One region of the Desulfosporomusa polytropa genome, then DNA from elsewhere that is predicted to be linked to it. Evidence: riboswitches for the same ligand, from Rfam matches in the RefSeq annotation. Region 1 holds a riboswitch; the other holds the start of a gene.

Region 1 (11,219 bases):
GCATATCAATATCAACATGCCCATAAACGGCCTTTTTGGCCAATGTAACAAAAATATTACCAGGGCCGGTAATCTTATCTACCCTAGGAATGGTTTCTGTTCCAAACGCCAATGCCGCCACTGCCTGAGCGCCGCCTACCTTGAAGATTCTTGTGACGCCGGCTAGTTTTGCTGCAGCCAATACATAGGGGTTTACCTTTCCCTCCCGGCTAGGCGGTACAACCATAATAATCTCTTTTACTCCGGCCACTGCCGCCGGAACAGCATTCATAATCACCGATGACGGATAGGCAGCTGTACCGCCTGGAACATAAATACCTACCCGATCAAGCGGCGTACATTTCTGCCCCAAAATCGCACCCTGTTCCCGCTCAGTAAACCAGGATTTAGGCAATTGTTCACTATGAAACCGTCGAACATTAGCCACAGCAGCTTCGAGTGCCTCAAGTACTTCCTTGTCAGCCCCAGCAATCGCGCTTTCGATCTCGTCTGGTGTCACTTCCAGCGTATCGGCGGTAAATTCAGCACCATCAATTGACTTCGTATATTTTAGTACGGCTTCATTCCCCTGACGCCGTACATCTTCAACAATACGTTCCACTACCTGCTGGGCTGACAGGTCTTCGCCAAACGTTTCTTTTACTTTAGCACGTCCGCCCGCGCCTAATATCACTTTATCAAAAGCGGGTTTTTCCATTAATTCGATCATTTCTTCTTTGCTTAAAAAACTGCTGTGAATCCTTTTCATACTTTGCCCTCACTTTCCACCAGTGCTTTTAACCCTTCTACCATTTTATTTATCCTGTCAAACTTCATCTTAAAGCTTACCCGGTTAGCAATAAATCGAGCTGTTGCCGGATGAATTTGCGCGATTTCAACAAGGTTATTTTCCTTAAGAGTGCGGCCGGTTTCCACAATGTCAACAATGATCTCAGCCAAACCTACCATGGGCGCAAGCTCAATAGAACCATTGAGCTTAATGATCTCCATCTGAATACCGACACTATGAAAAAAACTTTCCGCAACCCGGGGATACTTTGTAGCCACCCGCATATGAGCATAGTCACTCATCTTCTCCTGTTTCAATGCCTGGGGAACAGCAACCATCAACCGGCATAAACCGAATTTTAAATCAAGTAGCTCATAGATATCTTTGTTCTCTTCTAAAAGTACATCCTTACCAATTATCCCAATATCAGCCGCACCATATTCTACATAAGTAGGCAAATCAGCAGTCTTGGTAATAATAAACCGGATCTTTTCCTTCTCATTGGCAATAACCAATTTACGCGAATTCTCGCTGAGTCCTTCAGCCGTATAACCGATTTTGGCCAGCATATTCACCGAAAGATCAAAGAGCTTGCCTTTAGGCAAGGCTATTGTTAAATAATCCATATCATTTGAGGTCATGTCAGCCTCCTGTTCCTTTAATTAATTAAAGAGTTAATATGATAATATATTAACATTATACATTGCCAGCGTCAATATACTACTATGAATTTTTCTTTTTGTAACAGAACCCGCTCCCTTGATAGTATCTGCTTTTTCGTCTTAGGTAGGAAAACAGGCTGCATATGTAGAAGTATTTGACAAGATACTATCATTAAATAAGGAGGTTCATCATGGCTGTTCTTAATATTGTTGTGCTCAACCCATTGGCCAACAGGCATAAAGAAATCATTAAAGCCGCTGAGCCAAATGTAAATATAATCATAAGCGATGCAAAGAACGCCCTCGAACATATGCCTGAGTGCCATATTCTAGCAACCTGGGGCTGGGCTGAAACCCGCCATCTGTATCAAGCTGCCCCTCACTTAGAATGGATTCATGCACTAAGCGCCGGAGTGGAGAAACTGCTCTTTCCTGAAATTCAGGCTGCTGACACCATCCTCACGAATTCCAAGGGCATCCATGGTATTCCTGTCTCCGAACATGTACTAGCCATGATGCTGGCTTTTAGCCGGGGACTTATCCTGAGTATTCGTCAGCAAGATGCGAAAACCTGGAAGAGAGTGCCGACAGATGAATTACACGAGCATACCCTTGCCATCATTGGCCTGGGTGCTATTGGACGCGAGATTGCCAAAAAGGCCAAGGCGCTAGGTATGACGGTCCTTGCCAGCAAACAGGAAATGACTACTGAATTGTTTGTAGATAAGCTATATCCGCCAGATAATGATAGTTTGCAGGAAATGCTATCTCAGGCGGACTATGTTGTTATTGCCCTGCCGCTGACTGAGAACACCGAAAATCTGATTGGCCTAAAGCATTTTACCGTGATGAAGCCTTCGGCCTATTTTTTCAATATTTCAAGGGGTGCTATTGTAAATGAGGCCGATTTAATCACTGCCTTAGAACAAAAACTAATTCGTGGTGCCGGCCTGGACGTGTTTACTCACGAACCGCTGCCAGAATCCAGTCCGCTGTGGACTATGCCTAATGTTATTATCACACCCCATGTTGCCGCTTTATCACCGGCCTATCTTGACCGTGCTGTCAAGCTGCTCGCTGATAATCTCACCCGTTTTATCCAGGGTCGGGATATGATAAATCTTGTTGATAAAGTCAAAGGCTATTAGTTTAGGCTATCAGCCATTTTAAGCAGCGTAAGCTCCGGTGGTTCACCTACTACCGGAGCCTCATGATGTCTTGCGACAATTTCGGTCAGCTCTTGGGGCAGGCCAGCTGCACGCAGCATAGTCGCCCCGCGAGCAGCATGATTATAGTAAATATAGACAGCATGACGAAGATTGTCTATTTTGCCGCCCCGCCCCATTTTTCCCCAGGATTTCGCCCACTGTGCCGCAAACGTATCTAAAATCACAGTAATAATCTTATCAGCAGTACTAACGTCACCTTTAACCTTGCCGACATCGTGCAAGAGCGCACACTTTATAAGTAGTTGTTGATCAACAGCTGCTTGATCAGCCGCAAGCTTACATGCTGTATATGCTACATTCAAAGCATGTCGCTGGTCAGGCAGATCCATCTGCCAAAACAAGGCAGCCTGCGCTTTATTTAGGTATTTATCGACAAATTCTTTATCACTTTCGTCAATCCGGGCAGTAAGCGCAGCAACAACCTGTTTAACGCGTTTATTCAATATAGATCAGTTCTTCATAGCCTTGTTCAGTAGCCGCCGTTTGTGCTGCCGTTTTTGAACACCCAGAAAGCGCCAGTTCTGTTCGACGGCCTGCTTTGCGATACTGCTTGGCCGCTTCAATAGCCTCAGACAGTTTCCCCTCGGCCCAAGCAATGTATATATCTTTACCGCGAACACTAACGTCAATGCCTTGACGCTCTAGTGCCAGCAGCATTCGTTCGATTCCCAGGGCAAAACCTGTGGCTGGATTGGCAACACCGAAAGAAGCCAACATGGTATCATAACGACCACCGCCGCATAGGGGAAAGCCCAAACCTGGTGTATAGCCCTCAAAGACCATACCAGTATAATAATCAAAATCGCGAATGATGCCCAAGTCAAAGTTGACATACCGGTCAACGCCATAGCCTGCTAAAAGCTTATGAATGTCAGCCAGATTATCAAGTGCAGAGCGGCTTCGTTCGTTAGCAACAAGTCGGTAAGCAGTATTAAGCATATCCTCTCGCCCATGTAAGAGGGGAATTTGTTGCAATAGTTCCCTGGCTGCCTGACTAATACCGCTTTGGGCCAAAACCTCACCCAATCCCACCAAATCACGGGTAACCATAGCATATTTTACTTTTTGCTGCTCCTGCGGACTTAAGCCACTCTCGTCCATAAGGCCGTTAATGAAAGCAACTTGGCCTAAACCAATCTGAAAATTGGTTAAACCGGCCTCCAGCATGGCTTCAACCGCCAATGCGATAATCTCCGCATCAGCTGCTGGCCCCGGGGCTCCTAAAAGTTCAATCCCTGCCTGGTAAAATTCACACTGTCGTCCAGCTTGCGCTTGCTCATGCCGAAATACATTAGTAAGATAAAATAATCTGAGCGGCAGCGGCCTTTCTTTAAATCTTGTCGCAGCTACCCGCGCAATGGGTGTTGTCATATCAGGACGCAGCGCTAACGTACGATTATTCTTATCAAAAAATTTAAACACATGCTCCTGGATAGCGTTGCCTGTACCTAGTGTTATAGTTTCCATATATTCAAAAGTTGGCGTCACCACTTCATCATAACCCCAACAGGAAAACAGCTCAGCAAGAGCTCCTTCCACAATGCGTTTTTGTTTTGCTTCTCGCGGCAGCAGATCACGTGTTCCATAAGGAATTTGCGGCACAAAATTATTCCTGTTCATTGTGTACACTCCATTCTAATCAGCTGTTATCTACTTTATCCAACACCATTTTATAGCCATCGGCACCATAATACAGACAACGCTTAACTCTGCTGATTGTTGCTGTACTCGCACCGGTTGCAGCAACAATATCATCATAAATAACGCCTGCTTTTAACAGTCGCGCCACTTCCAGCCGCTGAGCCATAGCTTTAAGTTCCCCAATTGTGCATACGTCTTCAAAAAATTGATAACATTCCTCCTCACTGTTTAGCGATAAAATCCCTCTAAACAACTGATCGGTAAGCCTATCTTTTAATTTAGGATTTGCAGGCATAACTACTAGCCTCCCTATAAGTACTTGCTATTTTTATATTTATTCGCTATTTTCCCGGATTTTCCTTCTTTAATACTTTCCATCTTTATTTAATTAAAACGTCTTTTGTAAAATTCCCGTTTTTTTACACCACTTTTTCTGTTGACAGTCTTTCGTAGTCATGTTAATATAAAATTCATAAAATTAAATATTGTTCATCAAGAGCTGGCTGAGGGAATGGCCCAATGACGCCGCGGCAACCATCGTATTTGCGAACGGTGCCAATTCCACAGGATTACCTCCTGGCAGATGAAGAACTGGACAACAAGCCTCTTCGGACTGCCGAAGAGGCTTACTACTTTTCACGAAAGGAGGATCATCTAGTCATTATTATTAGAGATTAGAGATAAGTATTAGGAGGAATTATTCTATGAAAAAGTTTACCCTGTTAGTAATGATTGCATTATTAGCCTTTTCTACCTTTATCGCTGGTTGTGGCAGCAAGAGCACCCCTGCTCCGTCAGCCGCAGATAAGAAAACCATTAAAGTTGGCGCAACTGCCGTACCGCATGCTGAAATTCTCAATGTTGTCAAACCACTGCTTGAAAAAGAAGGCATCAACCTGGTTATTGTCGAGATGAGCGACTATGTCCGTCCCAACATGGCTGTGGCTGAAAAAGAACTAGACGCTAACTTCTTCCAGCACATCCCCTATCTGACCAAATTCAGCGCTGAACGCAAGCTTGATCTGACCTACACCGCTGCCGTACATATTGAACCGATGGGTATCTACTCCAAGAAAGTCAAGAACCTGAATGACCTGCAAACCGGTGCAGCAATCGGCATCCCCAATGATCCCACCAACGGCGGCCGTGCACTAGCCCTGCTAGCCAAAGCCGGCATTATTAAACTCAAAGATGGTGCAGGTGTTACTGCTACTATTAGCGATATCACCGATAATCCCAAAAATGTAAAAATCCGCGAGCTTGAAGCTGCGCAACTACCTCGTTCACTTGATGATCTTACTTTAGCCGTCATTAATACTAACTATGCACTAGAAGCTAAGCTTGTCCCCAGTAAAGATGCTCTGTTTATTGAACAAAAGGACTCTCCCTATGTTAATATCCTTACTGTCCGCAAAGGCGATGAAAACCGTCCTGAAATCCAAAAATTAACTAAAGCCTTAACATCTGAAGAAGTTAAGAAGTTTATTAATGAAAAATATCAAGGTGCCATTGTACCAGCATTTTAATTCTTTCAAAAGAGGCTATGTACGATCTAAGCAAGCAGGGCTGTGGATAACTTATTATAAGTTTTTCCACAGCCCTTTTTTAGCGCGCAACAACGCCATAAAGGAAGACATCAGCAATACCGTTAGCTGCCTTATCAAGGGAGTCACTGTTATCCTCAACAAAACCCTGGAATACTGTCATAACAATGACGCTGAATAAACCATGAGCAGCTTTATGTATATCACAATTACGGATACTTCCCTGCTCAATACCTTCTTGTAAGATAGTTTGTAATATCCCGATGGTATGAATAAATATTTCGCGATACTTTTCACGCTGGGCAGCAGTAAAACTTGACGGTTCTTCATGGCCTAAGCCTCGCATCTCGTGCATAAGCACTCGCCACAAGTCACCATTAGCAATATAAAATTCTAAAAATACCTTAATAGCCTTTGTTACTTTGTTTAACGGAGTCTCAGTAAGCGCTGCTATTTGTCCAAGTTCGATTTCAAAATTAGCACTGCGTTCCTTTATAAGGGTATAAAAGAGTTGTTCTTTATTGACAAAATACTTATATACTGTGCCCTTACCGGTGTCAGCCAGAGCAATAATTTCATCAACTGTGGCACGGTGATACCCTTTGCGGGAGAAAACAGTATAGGCAGCATCCAATATTTTCTGACGTTTCATCGTACTTCCTCCAATCACCCGGACCACGTTAACTGAGAGATAATAAACGCTACCATCCCTATGGCTATAGCTAGTTTAAAGATTAGCCCTAATGCCTGGCCAATAACAATACTTTTGGCTACTCTGGCTGCTTTTTCTCTGTTTCCGGTAGCCACATACTCTGCTACATAGCCGGCGGCAAAAGATCCGCCGAGCGCCCCAGCAATGGAACCCAGTCCAGGCATGAACCCTGTACCGATTATTCCGCCAGCGATACCGCCAATAAAAGCTGCTAGAATGGCCGTGCGTGAGGCGTTTTCCTTTGTAGCTCCCAATGACCCAGCCACAAATTCGGCCAGTTCCCCGCTTAACAAAGCGCCAAAAAGCATAAGCAGCACCGTACTGCTTATATGAGAGAAGTTTTCCAAATAGCCATAGCCCAAAGCAGTAAAAAATATCAACCAATTGCCAGGTAAACCAATAGCTGTCAGACCAATACCAACAATGGTAACCACAATGACTAGTAGATTACTGGCTGTTAAACCTGCATCCAAAGTGCACACCTCTTCAACGTGCTCACCTGTCGCTGCGATTAAACGCCCGATGAGCAATATCTTTACGGTACTGCATACCATCGAAGTGTATCGCTGGCACAGCTTGATAAACCTTATCTACGGCTTCCCGAAGATTATTGGCTACTGCCGTGACACCTAGCACCCGACCACCCTGGGTGACAACCTGGCCGTTCTTCGATCCTGTACCGGCATGAAATACCATAGCCCCTTGCGACTCAGCTTGATCAAGGCCGGTAATAGTATCCCCTTTGTTGTAACTCCCGGGATAACCGCCAGCGGCCAGCACAACACAAACAGCAGCCTTATCATCCCATTCGATGGTTATATCAGCCAGTCGTCCGTCAGCACAGGCTTCCATAATATCCACCAAATCGCTGACTAAAAGTGGTAATACGACCTGGGTTTCGGGATCACCAAAGCGGGCATTAAATTCAATAACCTTTGGCCCCTGAGCCGTAATCATCAACCCGGCATATAAACATCCTTTATAAATGATGCCTTCTTGCCGCATAGCATCAACAACCGGCTGCAAGACTTCACGCCGTACTTGTTCCCACACAGCCGGAGTAACAACCGGAGCCGGGGCATATGTCCCCATCCCACCAGTGTTGGGTCCCTGGTCATTGTCAAATATCCGTTTATGATCCTGGGCCGCAACCATGGGTACCACAGTAATGCCATCAGTAAAGGCCAGCAAGGAAGCTTCTTCCCCCTCCAGATATTCCTCAATAACCACCAGATTGCCAGCACTACCAAAAGCCTTATCCCGCATCATCATCGTAACGGCATCAACAGCCTCAGCTACCGTCATAGCCACAACGACACCTTTACCGGCGGCCAGTCCATCAGCTTTTACCACAATCGGTGCGCCTTGTTCTTTTATGTAGGCCAGTGCACTGTCAAGTTCCGTAAAGGCAGCCGATGCCGCTGTCGGAATATGATACTTATGCATAATCTCTTTGGCAAAAGCCTTAGAACCCTCTAGCTGCGCGGCCTTTTGGGAAGGACCGAAAACTTTTAGATTAAGCGCCGCAAAATGATCGGCAAGACCATTGGTCAACGGCAGCTCAGGTCCAACAACAGTCAACCCAATACTATGTTCGAGAGCAAACTTACCCAAAGCCTCATTATCTGTTATATCAATAGCCACGCACTCAGCCACAGTCGCAATTCCGGGGTTTCCCGGAACACAGTATATTTTTTCTACCCGGGGGCTTTGCGCCAATTTCCAAGCCAGAGCATGCTCACGCCCACCGCCACCGATCAATAAAATTTTCAAATTACCACTCCTTCGTGTATACAATCCCATTAAAACCAGCGTATTGCCAGCAAACCAAGATATTCTTTAATGGCTAACTGACTATTATAGAAAGCGTCAGCCCGAGGCCACAACTGGTGCCACTCAAAAATAAAATGAGTATTGGTTTGGTAGTCGGTAGGATAGGGCAATACCGTCATATTATATTTGGAAAACTGCCCCACCGACCGTACCATGTGAAAAGCCGAAGTCACTAAAATAGGACGTGTAAAATCCCGTTCCGCTACAATCTGCTTGCTGAATTTAGCATTGTCGGTAGTATTAAGGCTCTGCCCTTCCACAATAATCTTCTCATCCGGAATACCTAGCCCCAGCAGGATATGGCGTGCAATCTCCGCCTCTTTGCCAGTATTGGCAAATACCTGCCCACCGGAAATGATGATTGGCGCGCCAGTAATATGGTATAGCTGAGCTGCTGTCAGCAAACGGTTGGCAGCAGAACCCATCAGATGACCTTTGCCATGGACATTGGGTGTGTCTGCTGTTGCTCCGCCTCCCAGCATAATAATAACATCACCACTGACCGTTGCTGGCGGCTGGTAACGGCTCTCTAGAGAGCGCATCAAGCAGTCTCCCACCAAAGGAGTGGATATGAGATACAATAGCGCCGTTATCATTGCCAGCACCCCTACACCCCGTTGTTTGTGCTTAACCAGCCATACACAACAACCAGCTAACGCAACAATAAACAAGCCTGGCGGCAACAAAAAAGTTATGTACAAAAACTTTATCAAAACCAACACGTACTACTACCCCGTCTCTCAAATGTTGCAGAAAGACTTTTGCCAACATTACTGCAGACAAAAGTCTTTCCACTGCTATTTGTTTCCTTGTTTAGCCCAAGAATCCTTCAGGGACACGATACGGTTAAATACCAGCGTTTGCGGTGTAGATTCGCGGTCAAGGGAAAAATAGCCATTCCGCATAAACTGAAATTTATTACCCACTTCAGCCGTTTTGATGCTGGGCTCAAGTAAACAGTTCGACAAGACTTCTAATGAGTTCGGGTTGAGGGTATCCACAAAATCCTTAGTAACCCCTTCTGCTTCTTCATTGTCTTGACTGTCAAGTAACAAATAATCATAGATACGCACCTCGGCTTTTACTGCCTGAGCAGCTGATACCCAGTGCAGCACACCCTTAACCTTACGACCGGCGTCAATCCCGCTGCCACTCTTAGTATCGGGATCATAAGAACAGTGTAGTTCTACGATCTCGCCAGTTTGTTCATCTTTGACTACCTGCTCACACTTGATTATGTAGGCCTGTTTCAAGCGAACTTCCTTGCCTGGAGCCAAACGGAAGAATTTTTTGGGTGGATCTTCCATGAAATCATCTTGCTCAATATATATTTCTCGGGAAAATGGCATTGTCCGTGATCCCATCTCAGGATTTTCCGGATTATTTTCTGACACTAATTCTTCTACCTGGTCTGCCGGGTAGTTGTCAATAATCACTTTTAGGGGCTTAAGCACCCCCATCACCCGTGGTGCTTTCATATTCAGGTCTTCTCTAATACAGTGTTCCAGCATAGCAACATCCACAAGACTGTTACTTTTGGCCACACCAATGCGATCACAAAAATCGCGGATAGATTCAGGGGTAAAGCCTCGCCTTCTTAGACCTGAGATTGTCGGCATCCGGGGATCATCCCAGCCACTAACATAACCTTCTTCTACCAATCGGCGCAGATAACGTTTACTCATGATGGTGTTCGTTAGATTCAAACGAGCAAACTCGATCTGCTGGCTTTGGTAAATACCTAACGATGCCAGTGTCCAGTCATACAGGGGCCGGTGGTCTTCGAATTCAAGTGTACAAATGGAGTGCGTTATATTTTCAATGGAATCAGAAATCGGGTGAGCATAATCATACATGGGATAGATACACCAAGTATCGCCTGTACGATGGTGCTTTGTGCGTACAATACGGTATAAAACAGGATCACGCATATTCAGGTTCGGAGAAGCCATGTCGATTTTTGCACGCAATACCCGACTACCTTCGGGAAATTCGCCTGCACGCATTTTTTCAAAGAGCGTAAGGTTTTCTTCAACTGTACGGTTCCTATAGGGACTCTCTTTTCCTGGTTCTGTCAGCGTACCCCGGTATTGACGAGTTTCTTCTGCAGTCAAATCACAAACATAGGCTTTACCTTTTTTGATAAGCTCGACAGTCAACTCATATATTTTTTCGAAATAATCTGAGGCATAATATTTGCGGTCATCCCAATCAAACCCCAGCCATTTTACATCTTCCTGAATGGAGTCCACATACTCAACATCCTCTTTAGTTGGATTGGTGTCATCAAACCGCAGGTTACATTGGCCGCCATATTTATGCGCCAAACCAAAATTTAAACAAATTGCCTTGGCATGACCGATATGCAAATAACCGTTGGGCTCTGGAGGAAAACGAGTATGTACCCGATTGCCATATTTCCCTGTCTTTATATCTTCATTGATGATAACCTCAATGAAATTAGCAGGCATAGCAGGATTAGCTCCTGGCTCTTTATCCTTTGCTTCAATTTCAGTATTCATGCAAATCCTCCTTAAGGTGTCCACTTTATATCGTTATATTATACAACATTCCTGTCTTTTCCAAAAGCAAGTAAGCGTATTTCAGACAATTTTTTTTAAAAAACCACCTAACTGAAAATCAGCAGGTGGTTTTTGTAGCTTTTTCTGTCATTTCACTCAACTACCTTTACAGAAATCCTTGTACTATCATCCGGAGCAGGAATAGTAAAATAAACAATTGCTCCCCCGCCCGGACAATTCTTCGCCCAAATTCGCCCGCCATGGGCTTCCACGATGCTCTTGCAAATGGACAATCCCAACCCTGTAC
Region 2 (11,219 bases), 800 kb from region 1:
TACTTGAAGCTGGTGACAAGCTTTCGGCCGATGGCCGACTCATTGATGTACATAATATGGAGGTAGAGGAAGCGGCGTTAACCGGTGAATCTATGTCTGTCCGTAAAACAGCTGATCGTAAATTTGGCGAGGATGTCCCCTTAGGCGACAGAAAAAACATGGTTTTCTCCGGTACTAATGTAGTCAGGGGACGTGGTAAAGCAGTTGTTTGTGCAACTGGAATGGCTACCGAAGTCGGTCATATAGCAGATATGATCCAGGCTACAACAGAAGAAACTACTCCGCTGGAACGACGCCTTGAACATTTGGGTAAATGGTTAGTTTGGGCCTGTCTGGCTATTTGTTTAATTGTTGTTATTACCGGGGTAACTAGAGGCGAATCGGTATTTCTTATGTGTATGGCTGGTATTAGCCTAGCAGTTGCTGCTATTCCGGAGGGGCTGCCCGCTATTGTTACAGTCGCTTTGGCACTTGGTGTTCAACGAATGATTAAACAACATGCCATTATTCGAAAATTACCAGCAGTTGAAACATTAGGTTGTACAACAGTTATATGTTCAGATAAAACTGGTACACTAACACAAAATGCCATGACGGTACGCCAAATATTTACTGATGGGAATCATTATGAAGTTACCGGTTCGGGGTATGATATTAAAGGTAACATACTACTCAACCAGCAACCCCTTGATATAAATAAAAATAAAGCTTTACAACAATGCCTAACAATCGGCGTGCTTTGTAACAACAGCATCTTAAAACAGAATACGATTGCTATTACTGGTGTATGGCGTAATAAAACTGAAACTGGCTGGTCTATAGAAGGTGACCCAACAGAAGGGGCTATCATTGTAGCAGCCGCCAAAGCAGATATTTGGCAGAGCGAAATTGAGAAAATCCAGAAACGGGTCACTGAAATTCCTTTTGAATCTGAACGTCGCCGGATGTCGGTTGTGTACCGTGATAACAACAGCAACAATATTCTCTACGTTAAAGGTGCCCCTGATGTCATTTTGGAATTATGCCGGTATTATCACACAGATGCAGGGCCTACTTCTATAACCAAGGAGCATATTGCCCAGATTAATAGCATTAACGAGCAAATGACATCAGAAGCCCTTAGAGTGTTGGCTGTCGCTTACCGCCGCCTAACCCCTGCACAAGCCCAAAATCCTGACGAATCCATCGAAAGTGATTTGGTATTTGCCGGCATTATCGGTATGATTGATCCCCCGCGGGAAGAGGTTAAAACCTCTATTGCCTTGTGTCGTGAAGCTGGTATAAAAACAGTCATGATTACTGGCGATCATAAGAATACAGCGATTGCTATTGCCCAAGAGCTTAATATTTATAAAGAAAACCAGCATAAGACACTGACTGGTAAAGAACTTGATGTATTGTCCGAGCCTGAACTTGATGCAATTGTCAATCGTGTTACCGTTTATGCCCGTGTTTCACCAGCCCATAAATTAAGAATCGTTCGGGCGCTTAAACGGCAAGGTCATATTGTGGCCATGACTGGTGACGGCATTAACGACGCTCCAGCCATTAAAGAAGCTGATATCGGTGTTGCCATGGGAATTACCGGCACCGATGTAACTAAAGAAGCATCAGCTATGGTTTTAGCTGATGATAACTTTGCAACAATTGTGGCAGCCGTGAAAGAAGGCCGCGGTATCTATGAGAATATCCGAAAATTCATTCGTTACCTGCTAGCTTGTAATATCGGCGAAGTCCTTACTATGTTTTTAGCTGCACTTTTTGGGTTGCCTATGCCACTTTTACCTGTACAAATACTTTGGGTCAACCTTGTCACTGATGGGTTGCCTGCCATGGCACTAGGAGTTGACCCCAGCAGCCCCAACGTTATGCAGCGGCCACCACGACATCCAGGAGAAAGCGTTTTTTCCCGTGGATTAAGTCGGAAAATAATTGGTCGTGGCATCCAAATTGGTTTAAGCACACTTTTTGTCTTTAGTGTGATATACTATATGCAGAATGATTTAGCTGTAGCTCGTACAGCGGCATTTGCTACATTAGTATATTGTCAGATGTTTCATGTATTTGATTGCCGGTCGGAAATGGTTACTATCTTCGAACTTAAGTTCATGACCAACAGATACTTGCTGGCAGCCGTTGCCTTTTCGAGTATCATGCAACTTTCTGTAATGTACATACCTTTCTTAAGCGCCATCTTTTCGACGGTACCTTTATCTGTGGGCCATTGGGTGCTTGTCTTGATTGTATCAGGCTGGACACTACTAGTAAATGCCTGCAAACATATATTCAAACGTCGTCCCGCACGCCGAGCCACTATACCACAAAGTCGATAGCGATACTATCATAGGAGGAAATAGCATGCAGTTTACTAAATGGCATGGATTAGGTAATGATTTTGTAATTGTCAATGGCAGGGAAGAACATATTGCTGATTACCAGCAACAAGCGATTGCCGTCTGTGACCGAAACTTTGGTATTGGAGCCGACGGACTTGTTGTGCTGCTACCATCAGATATTGCTGATTTTAAAATGCGAATCTTTAATTCAGACGGCAGCGAAGCTGATATGTGCGGTAATGCTACTCGCTGCGTCGCACGCTATCTCTACGAAAACAAATTGACTGCTAAAACAGTTATTACGCTAGACACCTTGGCGGGAATTATTACGCCTGAACTTATCTTTAAAAATGGCACCCTAGCGACTGTTAAGGTTGATATGGGACTCCCCAGACTCAAACGAAACGAAATCCCTATTATTGGTGATGCTGAAGAACAAGTAATAAACATGCCGCTTGCAATAGATGGAGAAACTTATCATATCACCTGTGTCTCTATGGGTAATCCCCATTGCCTAATCTTTGTCAACGATGTCACCAAAGTTGATCTGGCACTCATTGGGCCCAAAATCGAAACACATACTCTATTCCCCAAAAAAACCAATGTTGAGTTTCTGCAGATTATTGACAGGAAAACAATAAGAATGCGTGTTTGGGAACGTGGTGCCGGCATAACCAAGGCCTGCGGTACAGGTGCCAGTGCTGCTCTGGTTGCCGCTGTTTTAAATGGCTATACTGAGCGGCAAGTTACAGTCAAATTAGATGGTGGTGATCTTTTTCTTGAGTGGGCTGAAAACAATCATATCTATAAATCAGGTCCGGCCGTAGAGGTATTCCAGGGTAACTATCTCTTATAACTAACTGCCTCATACAGAGTCGACTGGTTTTCTTAATTTAAAAATTCAGAAAAAAAGGTTTTTTTTGCCTTGAAGTATAATAAACAGTTATACAACAAGACATTTGTCAGCGGAGGTGTTGAGGTGAAGTTTGTTACTGGTATTCTCAGCTTGATCATCTTACTGTCTGTTTCGCTGTCTGCTAGTGCAATCGCTTTGGTAAACAAAGATATTATCTTAGAAGCACAAGAGTATGGCGTAAAACGCAACCAACTGCCTCTTACGGAGTTTCTTCATCCCTGGCTTGCTTATGAAGAACAAGCCACCATTATTAATGAAACAACGGAAAGATCTTATCTATATACACCATTTTTGCTTTTAGCTTACGACGCCCGTGATAAAGCAAGAAGCAAGCAACCTGTTGAGCTTGCCAACAGTGAACAGATTCTAGCTGACTATGCCGGGTGTCTTGTTTTCAGTATAATTGTCAATGGCAATACTGAAAACTTTAGTGATAATCTTCAAGTTACTATTAAGCAAGATAAAAAAATAATTAACCCCTATCATGCCGTAACCAACCCCCCAGTAAAAAACCCTTGGTCCTCTAATGGACCACAATTTACTGCTCATTCCTATTTTTACTTCCATGAGCGAGAGGTAGTTTTGGGCAAACCCATTACTCTGATGGTGACTACCCAAGACAAGCAGGAACATCGTTTTTATTTTGAGTTACCTAAATTTAAATAATTTTTTAATAAATGGAGATGATCTCCATTTATATTTTTTTGTGAAAAAGGGATTTATAACGAGCAAAGCGAAGTAAATGTAAAAAACTACGGTTAAAATCGTGTTATCCGTGAATAATAACATACGCAAAGGAAGGTGCAAGTTCGTGCTCAAAAGTATGACCGGCTTTGGCCGGGGAGAATATATTGATTCCAATTACCGTATTGTGGTTGAAATTAAAGCCGTAAATCATCGTTACAATGAAATTGTTATTCGCATGCCCAAAACTTTAGGCAGTTTAGAGGATAGGATTCGCCGCACTATTGCCAATACCATTTTACGTGGCCGAGTAGACGCTTTTATTACAGTCGACGAATATGGAGAGAAGAAAAAGGCAGTAAGGGTTGACAAAGAATTGGCAATGGCTTACCATAATGCAATGAGAGAATTAGCGGGCATATTAGAAATGACGGTTGCTGATAATATATACCATTTATCAAAATATCCCGAGGTCCTTAAACTGGAGGAAGTTACAGAAGATGTAGAGTGTTTATGGCCCAAACTTCTTGCAGCTATTGAAAGTGCACTTGGCAATCTTATGAAAATGCGCGAAGCTGAAGGCACCAATATTGAGCAGGATCTATTAGCACGGGTTGATAAGCTCCAGACATATGTTGCAACAGTAGAAGAAAGGGCACCGCAAATTCTTGTCGAATATCGGGAAAAATTATTATCCCGCATGCGAGAATTACTAGGCGCTGTAGGGGCTGAGCCTGATGAGACCAGATTACTCCAGGAAACAGCCATATTTGCTGACAGGACTAATTTTACCGAAGAAATTGTTCGGCTTAAAAGCCATTTGGCACAATTTCACACAACAGTTAAATCTTCTGAGGCGGTGGGGCGCAAACTTGATTTTATTGTACAAGAAATAAACCGGGAGACGAATACCATTGCTTCCAAAGCCAACGATTCTAACATTGCTAATGTTGTTGTTGAAATTAAAAGTGAAATAGAGAAGGTCAGAGAGCAAATCCAAAACATAGAGTAATATAAAAACCATTACATCAAAAAATAGCCTATAAAATTATAGGAGGAGTTATAATGGATATAAAATTAATAAATATTGGCTTTGGCAATATTGTTTCGGCTAATCGGATTATCTCTATTGTCAGCCCGGAATCAGCCCCCATAAAACGAATTATTCAGGAAGCACGTGATCGGGGTATGCTTATTGATGCTACATATGGCCGCCGCACCCGCGCTGTAATTATTACCGACAGTGATCATGTTATTTTATCAGCAGTACAACCTGAAACAGTAGCTCATCGCTTGACTAGCAAAGATACTACTGATGAACCTGCTGAATAAGATCGGAAAGGAGACAGCCTATGCCTCAACAAGGAATATTAATAGTTGTTTCCGGCCCTTCTGGCACTGGTAAAGGCACAGTTTGTCGCGAACTGCTGCGTAGCAATTCTCATTTGAAATATTCTATATCAGCTACAACCCGGTCGCCCCGAGCAGGAGAAGTGGATGGAATAAATTATCTATTTGTTGCCAAAGATCAGTTTAAAAATATGATTGACAATGATGACCTCTTGGAATGGGCCGAAGTCTACGGTAATTTTTATGGGACACCACGTCACTATGTTCTTGAGCAGTTACATAAGGGATATGATGTTGTATTAGAAATAGATACACAAGGTGCCATGAAAGTAAAAGAAAAATTTCCGGAAGGTGTATATATATATATTATTCCACCTTCACTGGATGAACTTGCTAACAGGATTTACAAACGTGGTACTGATAGCATTGATGTCATCAAAAAACGCCTACAATGTGCTAGTGGTGAGCTCTCTTTGGCACAGAACTATCACTATATTGTAATGAATGATCAAGTAGCGGCAGCTGTCCAAAAAGTGGAGATCATTATTGCCGCTGAAAAACTAAGGGCAGAACGCAACACCGCATTAATTGATAATCTCTATAGTGCTGGTTGTGTTGGCAATGAGGTCTCAACACTATAATAATAATAAGTTAGGGGAAACGCTATGATAAATCCGTCGCTAGATTCTTTGGTAAAAAAGGTTGACAGTAAATACACATTGGTAGTATTAGCCGCTAAACGGGCGCGTGAAATTATGGATGGACAGCAGCCGCTTATTGAATGCAAATCCAACAAACCAGTGACAATTGCGCTAGAAGAAGTTGCTCGAGGGAAAATCACCTATGAACGCACTAAAACTGGTATTAAATAGGAGTCAATGATGTCTTTAGGTCAAAACATTGTTATGGGAGTTAGTGGTGGAATCGCAGCCTACAAGGCAGTTGAGGTTGTCAGCCGTTTGAAAAGAGCGGGTTGTAACGTCAACGTTATCATGACCAAAGCGGCCACAGAGTTTGTCACACCGTTAACTTTTCGTGAACTTAGCGGTAATCCGGTAGTAACTGATATGTGGGAAGAGCCCAAAACTTGGAACGTGCAGCACATTGCCTTAGCTAACTGGGCGGATGTGTTTCTTGTTGTACCTGCTACCGCCAATATTATTGGGAAAATAGCCAATGGTATTGCTGATGATATGCTTACCACTACCATTATGGCTACAAAAGCCCCAATAATAGTAGCACCGGCTATGAATACCAATATGTATCTCAACCCGGTTACTCAGCAGAACTTAACCAAATTGGCAGGGTTAGGTTATCATATTATAGAACCTGCTGTCGGCTTATTGGCATGTGGTGTTGAGGGACCAGGCCGTTTACCAGAACCGTTAGTAATCGTCGATAAAGTTATTGCTTTGTTGCAAAACTGCCGAGATTTGCAAGGCAAACGTATATTGATTACAGCGGCCGGTACGCGTGAGGCCATTGACCCTGTCAGATATATTGGTAACCGTTCGAGCGGTAAGATGGGATACGCTCTTGCCGGGGTAGCAGCTAGACGGGGCGCTGAAGTCATACTTGTTTCTGGTCCATCAAGCCTACCAACTCCACTGGGGGTAACTATTAAACGAGTAGAAACAGCGGCTCAAATGCAGGCTGCTGTTCTTGACGAATTTGATACTGTCGATATTGTAATCAAAGCTGCAGCTGTTGCAGATTACCGACCTGAAATGGTAGCTGAACAAAAAATCAAGAAGACAGGGGATACCTTAACCATTAATCTCGTTAGAAATCCAGATATTTTATTTGAGTTGGGGCAAAAGAAAAAACAGCAATTATTAATTGGCTTTGCTGCTGAAACCGAAGACCTTATGACTCACGCCCAGGAGAAATTAACCAAGAAAAATCTTGACATGATTGTTGCTAATGATGTGACCCTCCCTGGAGCTGGTTTCAATATTGATACCAACATTGTAAAAATTATACATAAAAACGGTGATATAGAAGAACTACCGCAGCTTAGCAAACAGCAAATAGCAGAAATTCTTATAGACAAAATTGACAAAATGCTGACAAAATCTACTTGATTTTTTTTTATATTTAGTTTAAAATTTCTTTGATGTGACAATTGCATATACTATACTCATCAAGAGTTGGTGGAGGGACTGGCCCGATGAAACCGCGGCAACCATTTAGCATATTTATGCTAAAAACGGTGCCAATTCCGGCGGTAAACCGCGAGATGGGAGTGAAAAATCACACCTCCCTTTGTGGGAGTTTCTTTTTTTAGTAACTAGTTAGGAGGGATTATATTTATGGCAACAAAACGTGTGCTGTTTACATCAGAGTCTGTAACTGAAGGCCATCCGGATAAGATTGCTGACCAAATTTCCGACAGTGTGCTTGACGCTATTATAGCTCAAGATCCTGAGGCCCGAGTAGCCTGTGAAACATTAGTTACTACTGGTATTGTACATGTAGTAGGTGAGATCAGCACTAAGTGCTATGTTGACATTCCCAAAATTGTGCGTGAAACTATTAAAAGTATTGGTTACACGCGTGCCAAGTATGGTTTTGATGGCGAAACCTGCGGTGTCTTACTATCTATTGACGAACAATCGGTTGATATTGCTTTGGGTGTAGACAAGGCGCTTGAAGCCAAGCAGGGTGACATGGATGCCATTGATGCTATTGGCGCCGGTGACCAAGGCATGATGTTCGGTTACGCTACTAACGAAACCCCGGAATTTATGCCGTTGCCAATCGCCTTAGCACATAAAATGGCACGTCGATTGTCCGAAGTTCGTAAAAATGGCGATCTGAGTTATCTGCGCCCAGATGGTAAAACTCAGGTCACTGTTGAATATGAAGATGGCAAACCGGTACGGGTTGATACCATCGTAATTTCAACTCAGCATAGTCCTGACGTTGATCGGGAAACTATTGAAAAAGACCTTATAGCTAACGTAATAAATCCCATAGTTCCCCAAGAGCTATTAGATGCCAAAACCAAATACTATATTAACCCAACCGGTCGATTTGTCGTGGGTGGCCCGCAAGGCGATTCAGGCTTAACCGGACGTAAAATAATAGTTGATACCTATGGCGGTATGGCTCGGCATGGCGGCGGTGCTTTTTCCGGTAAAGATCCCACAAAAGTTGACCGGTCTGGTGCTTATGCGGCCCGCTATGTTGCTAAAAATGTAGTTGCTGCAGGACTAGCCGACAAATGCGAAATTCAATTGGCCTATGCCATTGGCATCGCTCGTCCAGTATCTGTTATGGTGGAAACTTTTGGGACTGGTAAAATTCCAGAAGATAAAATTGTTGCACTTATCAACAAGCATTTTGACTTACGACCTGCGGGTATAATTAAGTCGCTTGATCTTAGACGTCCTCTTTATCGTCAGACTGCTGCCTATGGCCACTTTGGTCGTACTGATGTAGATTTGCCTTGGGAACACATTGATAAAGCCGAACTTCTTCGCAAAGAGGCCAATATCTAAACTTATTAATTAATGGTCAATGGTAATACTAATATTGCTGGACATTCAATTCAGTTTAAAGGAGGTATTTCATTGGCTGCTCAAAAAAATATTACAGAATCTGTTTACCACGTTGGCGGTCTTAAAGGTGACCACTGCCGGGATCGTATTGAACATACGTTATCCCACCTTTATGGTGTTTCCTCAGTTAAGGTGGACATGGCTTCCCAGCAAGTTGTGGTTAGCCACGATGAAACTGTAAATTCTAGCGGATATATTGAAGAGACATTACAATCACTTGGCTATTCAGTTCAAGAATAGGAGTAAGTAACCAAATGAAACTTCATTTTTCTCCGCTAAGAAGACGCCGGATTAAACGTTTTTTTAAACGTTTGCCGATGGACACCGGGCTTGATTGGGAAATGGCCGCTCATTACCAGGAAAAACCGGTAGCAGGTATTTGATAGTTAAAAGCGAATATATACTTTTAGTTAAAAAGGGGACTGAACAAGTCCTCTTCTCTTTATCTAAATAAGAAATGAACTTTAGGTGAAAAAATGTCAAATACCGCTCAAATAATTGTAAATATTCCCACCCGCAGCATTAATAAACCCTTTTCTTATCTTATTCCCGCCCATTTATCATTTGTGGCTATAGGCTGGCGTGTGCTTGTGCCATTTGGTAATAGGAAGATAGAGGGCTTTATTGTCGGCTTAGAGGAGGAAAATATCCCAGACTTAAAGTCCATTCTTGATGTTCTAGATGATTATCCATGGTTTGATAATAATATGTTAGAAACTGCCAAATGGCTAAGTAACTATTACCTATGCTCTTTAGCTGAAGCAATGCGGCTGTTTATTCCTGGTCAATCAGGCATTAAAACTCAAAAAGCTTATCAGGCACCGCTTGTGCTTGATGGGGAGTATCCCGCAGCTTTACTATGCAATAAACCAAAAGAATACCACTTGATGCTCACTTATATCTATGAACATGGTCCGGTCACGCTGAACGACCTTACTAGACGATTCACCTGTATAGATGATATGATAAAATTCTTTTTACAGCATAAGCTAATTGTAGCTGCTGATACTGTCAGCAAGCGTGGTAGGGCCACTTCAACAATGATTATTAAGTTGGCCGTAAGCAGGGAGCTTGCTGCTCAAATGGAAGAAACGCTGCCCAAAAGCAAAACTGCCCAACACCGCTTACTCAAGGCGTTATTAGCTACGCAAGAACTTACTTCAGTTCAGTTACGCAGTCTTTCTATTACCCAGGCCACTGTGAAAAAACTTGCTGAGCAAGGTCTTGTTACTACCCGCAATGTGCCCATATTTCGTAATAGCTATGCTGGAAGTCACCAAACAGCTAAGGAATTGAAATTAACCCAAGAGCAGTTACTGGCTTTACAGCAAATTATTCCAGCTATAAATGCCGGTGTTTATACATCTTTTTTGATTCACGGTGTTACCGGCAGTGGTAAAACCCAGGTCTATATCAAAGCAGTAGCCGAAGCACGGCGTCTCGACCGTCAAGCTATCGTCTTGGTACCTGAAATAGCTTTAACAAGCCAGATTGTCGCTCGTTTCAAGGCGGCGTTTGGTGATGATGTAGTAGTTATGCATAGTAAACTTTCGGTAGGCGAGCGGTATGATGCCTGGCGACGACTACAGGCCGGGCAAGCCGGAATTGTAATTGGCGCTCGCTCAGCATTATTTGCACCAGTTAGTCATTTAGGCCTGATTATTATTGATGAAGAACATGAGTTTACCTATAAGCAGGAGGAAACACCCCGTTACCATGCCCGGGAGGTGGCGGCAGCTAGAGCTAGGTTTGCTGGAGCTACTGTTATCCTTGGTAGTGCTACACCGGCTATTGAAACCTATTACGATGCATTACAGGGAAAACATAGCTTACTGCCGATGAACAAACGGGTGGATGATACGCCAATGCCGCCAGTTACTCTTGTTGATATGCGCCAAGAGCTAGCACAGGGGCGCCGCAGTGTCATCTCGCTGCCTTTACAGGTCATGTTGACTGAAATCCTAGCGAAAAAGGAACAGGCTATCATTCTGCTTAACCGTCGCGGCTATTCCACATTTGTTCTATGTCGTGAGTGCGGTTATGTTCTTAAATGCAACCATTGTGATATTTCGCTTGTTTACCATGCGCCTACCCGTATTTTACGCTGCCATTATTGTCAAGAACGGCATGAAGTACCAGATGTTTGTCCTGAATGCGGCAGCCGATATATCCGTTATTTTGGTACTGGCACCCAGAAGGTGGAAGAGGCTCTGAACGAGTTATTCCCCTTAGCTAAAATTGTCCGGATGGATCAAGATACTACCAGTCGCAAACTGGCTCATGACAAGATTCTCTCTGCGTTTGCTGCAGGTAGCTATGACATTCTGCTAGGTACGCAAATGGTGGCTAAAGGCCATGATATCCCCAATG

The links. Region 1 has a riboswitch for S-adenosylmethionine ahead of ACZ449_RS13175 (MetQ/NlpA family ABC transporter substrate-binding protein). Riboswitches for the same ligand answer to the same signal wherever they lie in the genome.
Region 2: another riboswitch for S-adenosylmethionine. It lies ahead of metK (methionine adenosyltransferase); the one in region 1 lies ahead of ACZ449_RS13175 (MetQ/NlpA family ABC transporter substrate-binding protein).

What each region holds. Positions count from the first base shown of each region.
Region 1 covers NZ_AP042400.1:2,394,175-2,405,393, forward strand. The annotation lists gene hisD (histidinol dehydrogenase) at 1-748, opposite strand, end outside; gene hisG (ATP phosphoribosyltransferase) at 745-1,410, opposite strand; gene ACZ449_RS13155 (D-2-hydroxyacid dehydrogenase) at 1,623-2,579, shown strand; gene ACZ449_RS13160 (HDIG domain-containing metalloprotein) at 2,576-3,103, opposite strand; gene hisZ (ATP phosphoribosyltransferase regulatory subunit) at 3,096-4,280, opposite strand; gene ACZ449_RS13170 (YerC/YecD family TrpR-related protein) at 4,300-4,596, opposite strand; SAM riboswitch class I at 4,788-4,891, shown strand; gene ACZ449_RS13175 (MetQ/NlpA family ABC transporter substrate-binding protein) at 5,006-5,827, shown strand; gene ACZ449_RS13180 (TetR/AcrR family transcriptional regulator) at 5,907-6,497, opposite strand; gene ACZ449_RS13185 (DUF456 domain-containing protein) at 6,512-7,030, opposite strand; gene purD (phosphoribosylamine--glycine ligase) at 7,053-8,330, opposite strand; gene ACZ449_RS13195 (YdcF family protein) at 8,360-9,112, opposite strand; gene ACZ449_RS13200 (glutamine--tRNA ligase/YqeY domain fusion protein) at 9,188-10,912, opposite strand; gene ACZ449_RS13205 (ATP-binding protein) at 11,065-11,219, opposite strand, start outside.
Region 2 covers NZ_AP042400.1:1,591,388-1,602,606, forward strand. The annotation lists gene ACZ449_RS09245 (calcium-translocating P-type ATPase, SERCA-type) at 1-2,333, shown strand, start outside; gene dapF (diaminopimelate epimerase) at 2,359-3,192, shown strand; gene ACZ449_RS09255 (hypothetical protein) at 3,316-3,918, shown strand; gene ACZ449_RS09260 (YicC/YloC family endoribonuclease) at 4,064-4,948, shown strand; gene remA (extracellular matrix/biofilm regulator RemA) at 5,002-5,268, shown strand; gene gmk (guanylate kinase) at 5,289-5,927, shown strand; gene rpoZ (DNA-directed RNA polymerase subunit omega) at 5,952-6,158, shown strand; gene coaBC (bifunctional phosphopantothenoylcysteine decarboxylase/phosphopantothenate--cysteine ligase CoaBC) at 6,168-7,370, shown strand; SAM riboswitch class I at 7,424-7,532, shown strand; gene metK (methionine adenosyltransferase) at 7,599-8,789, shown strand; gene ACZ449_RS09290 (heavy-metal-associated domain-containing protein) at 8,862-9,089, shown strand; gene ACZ449_RS09295 (hypothetical protein) at 9,104-9,232, shown strand; gene priA (primosomal protein N') at 9,326-11,219, shown strand, end outside.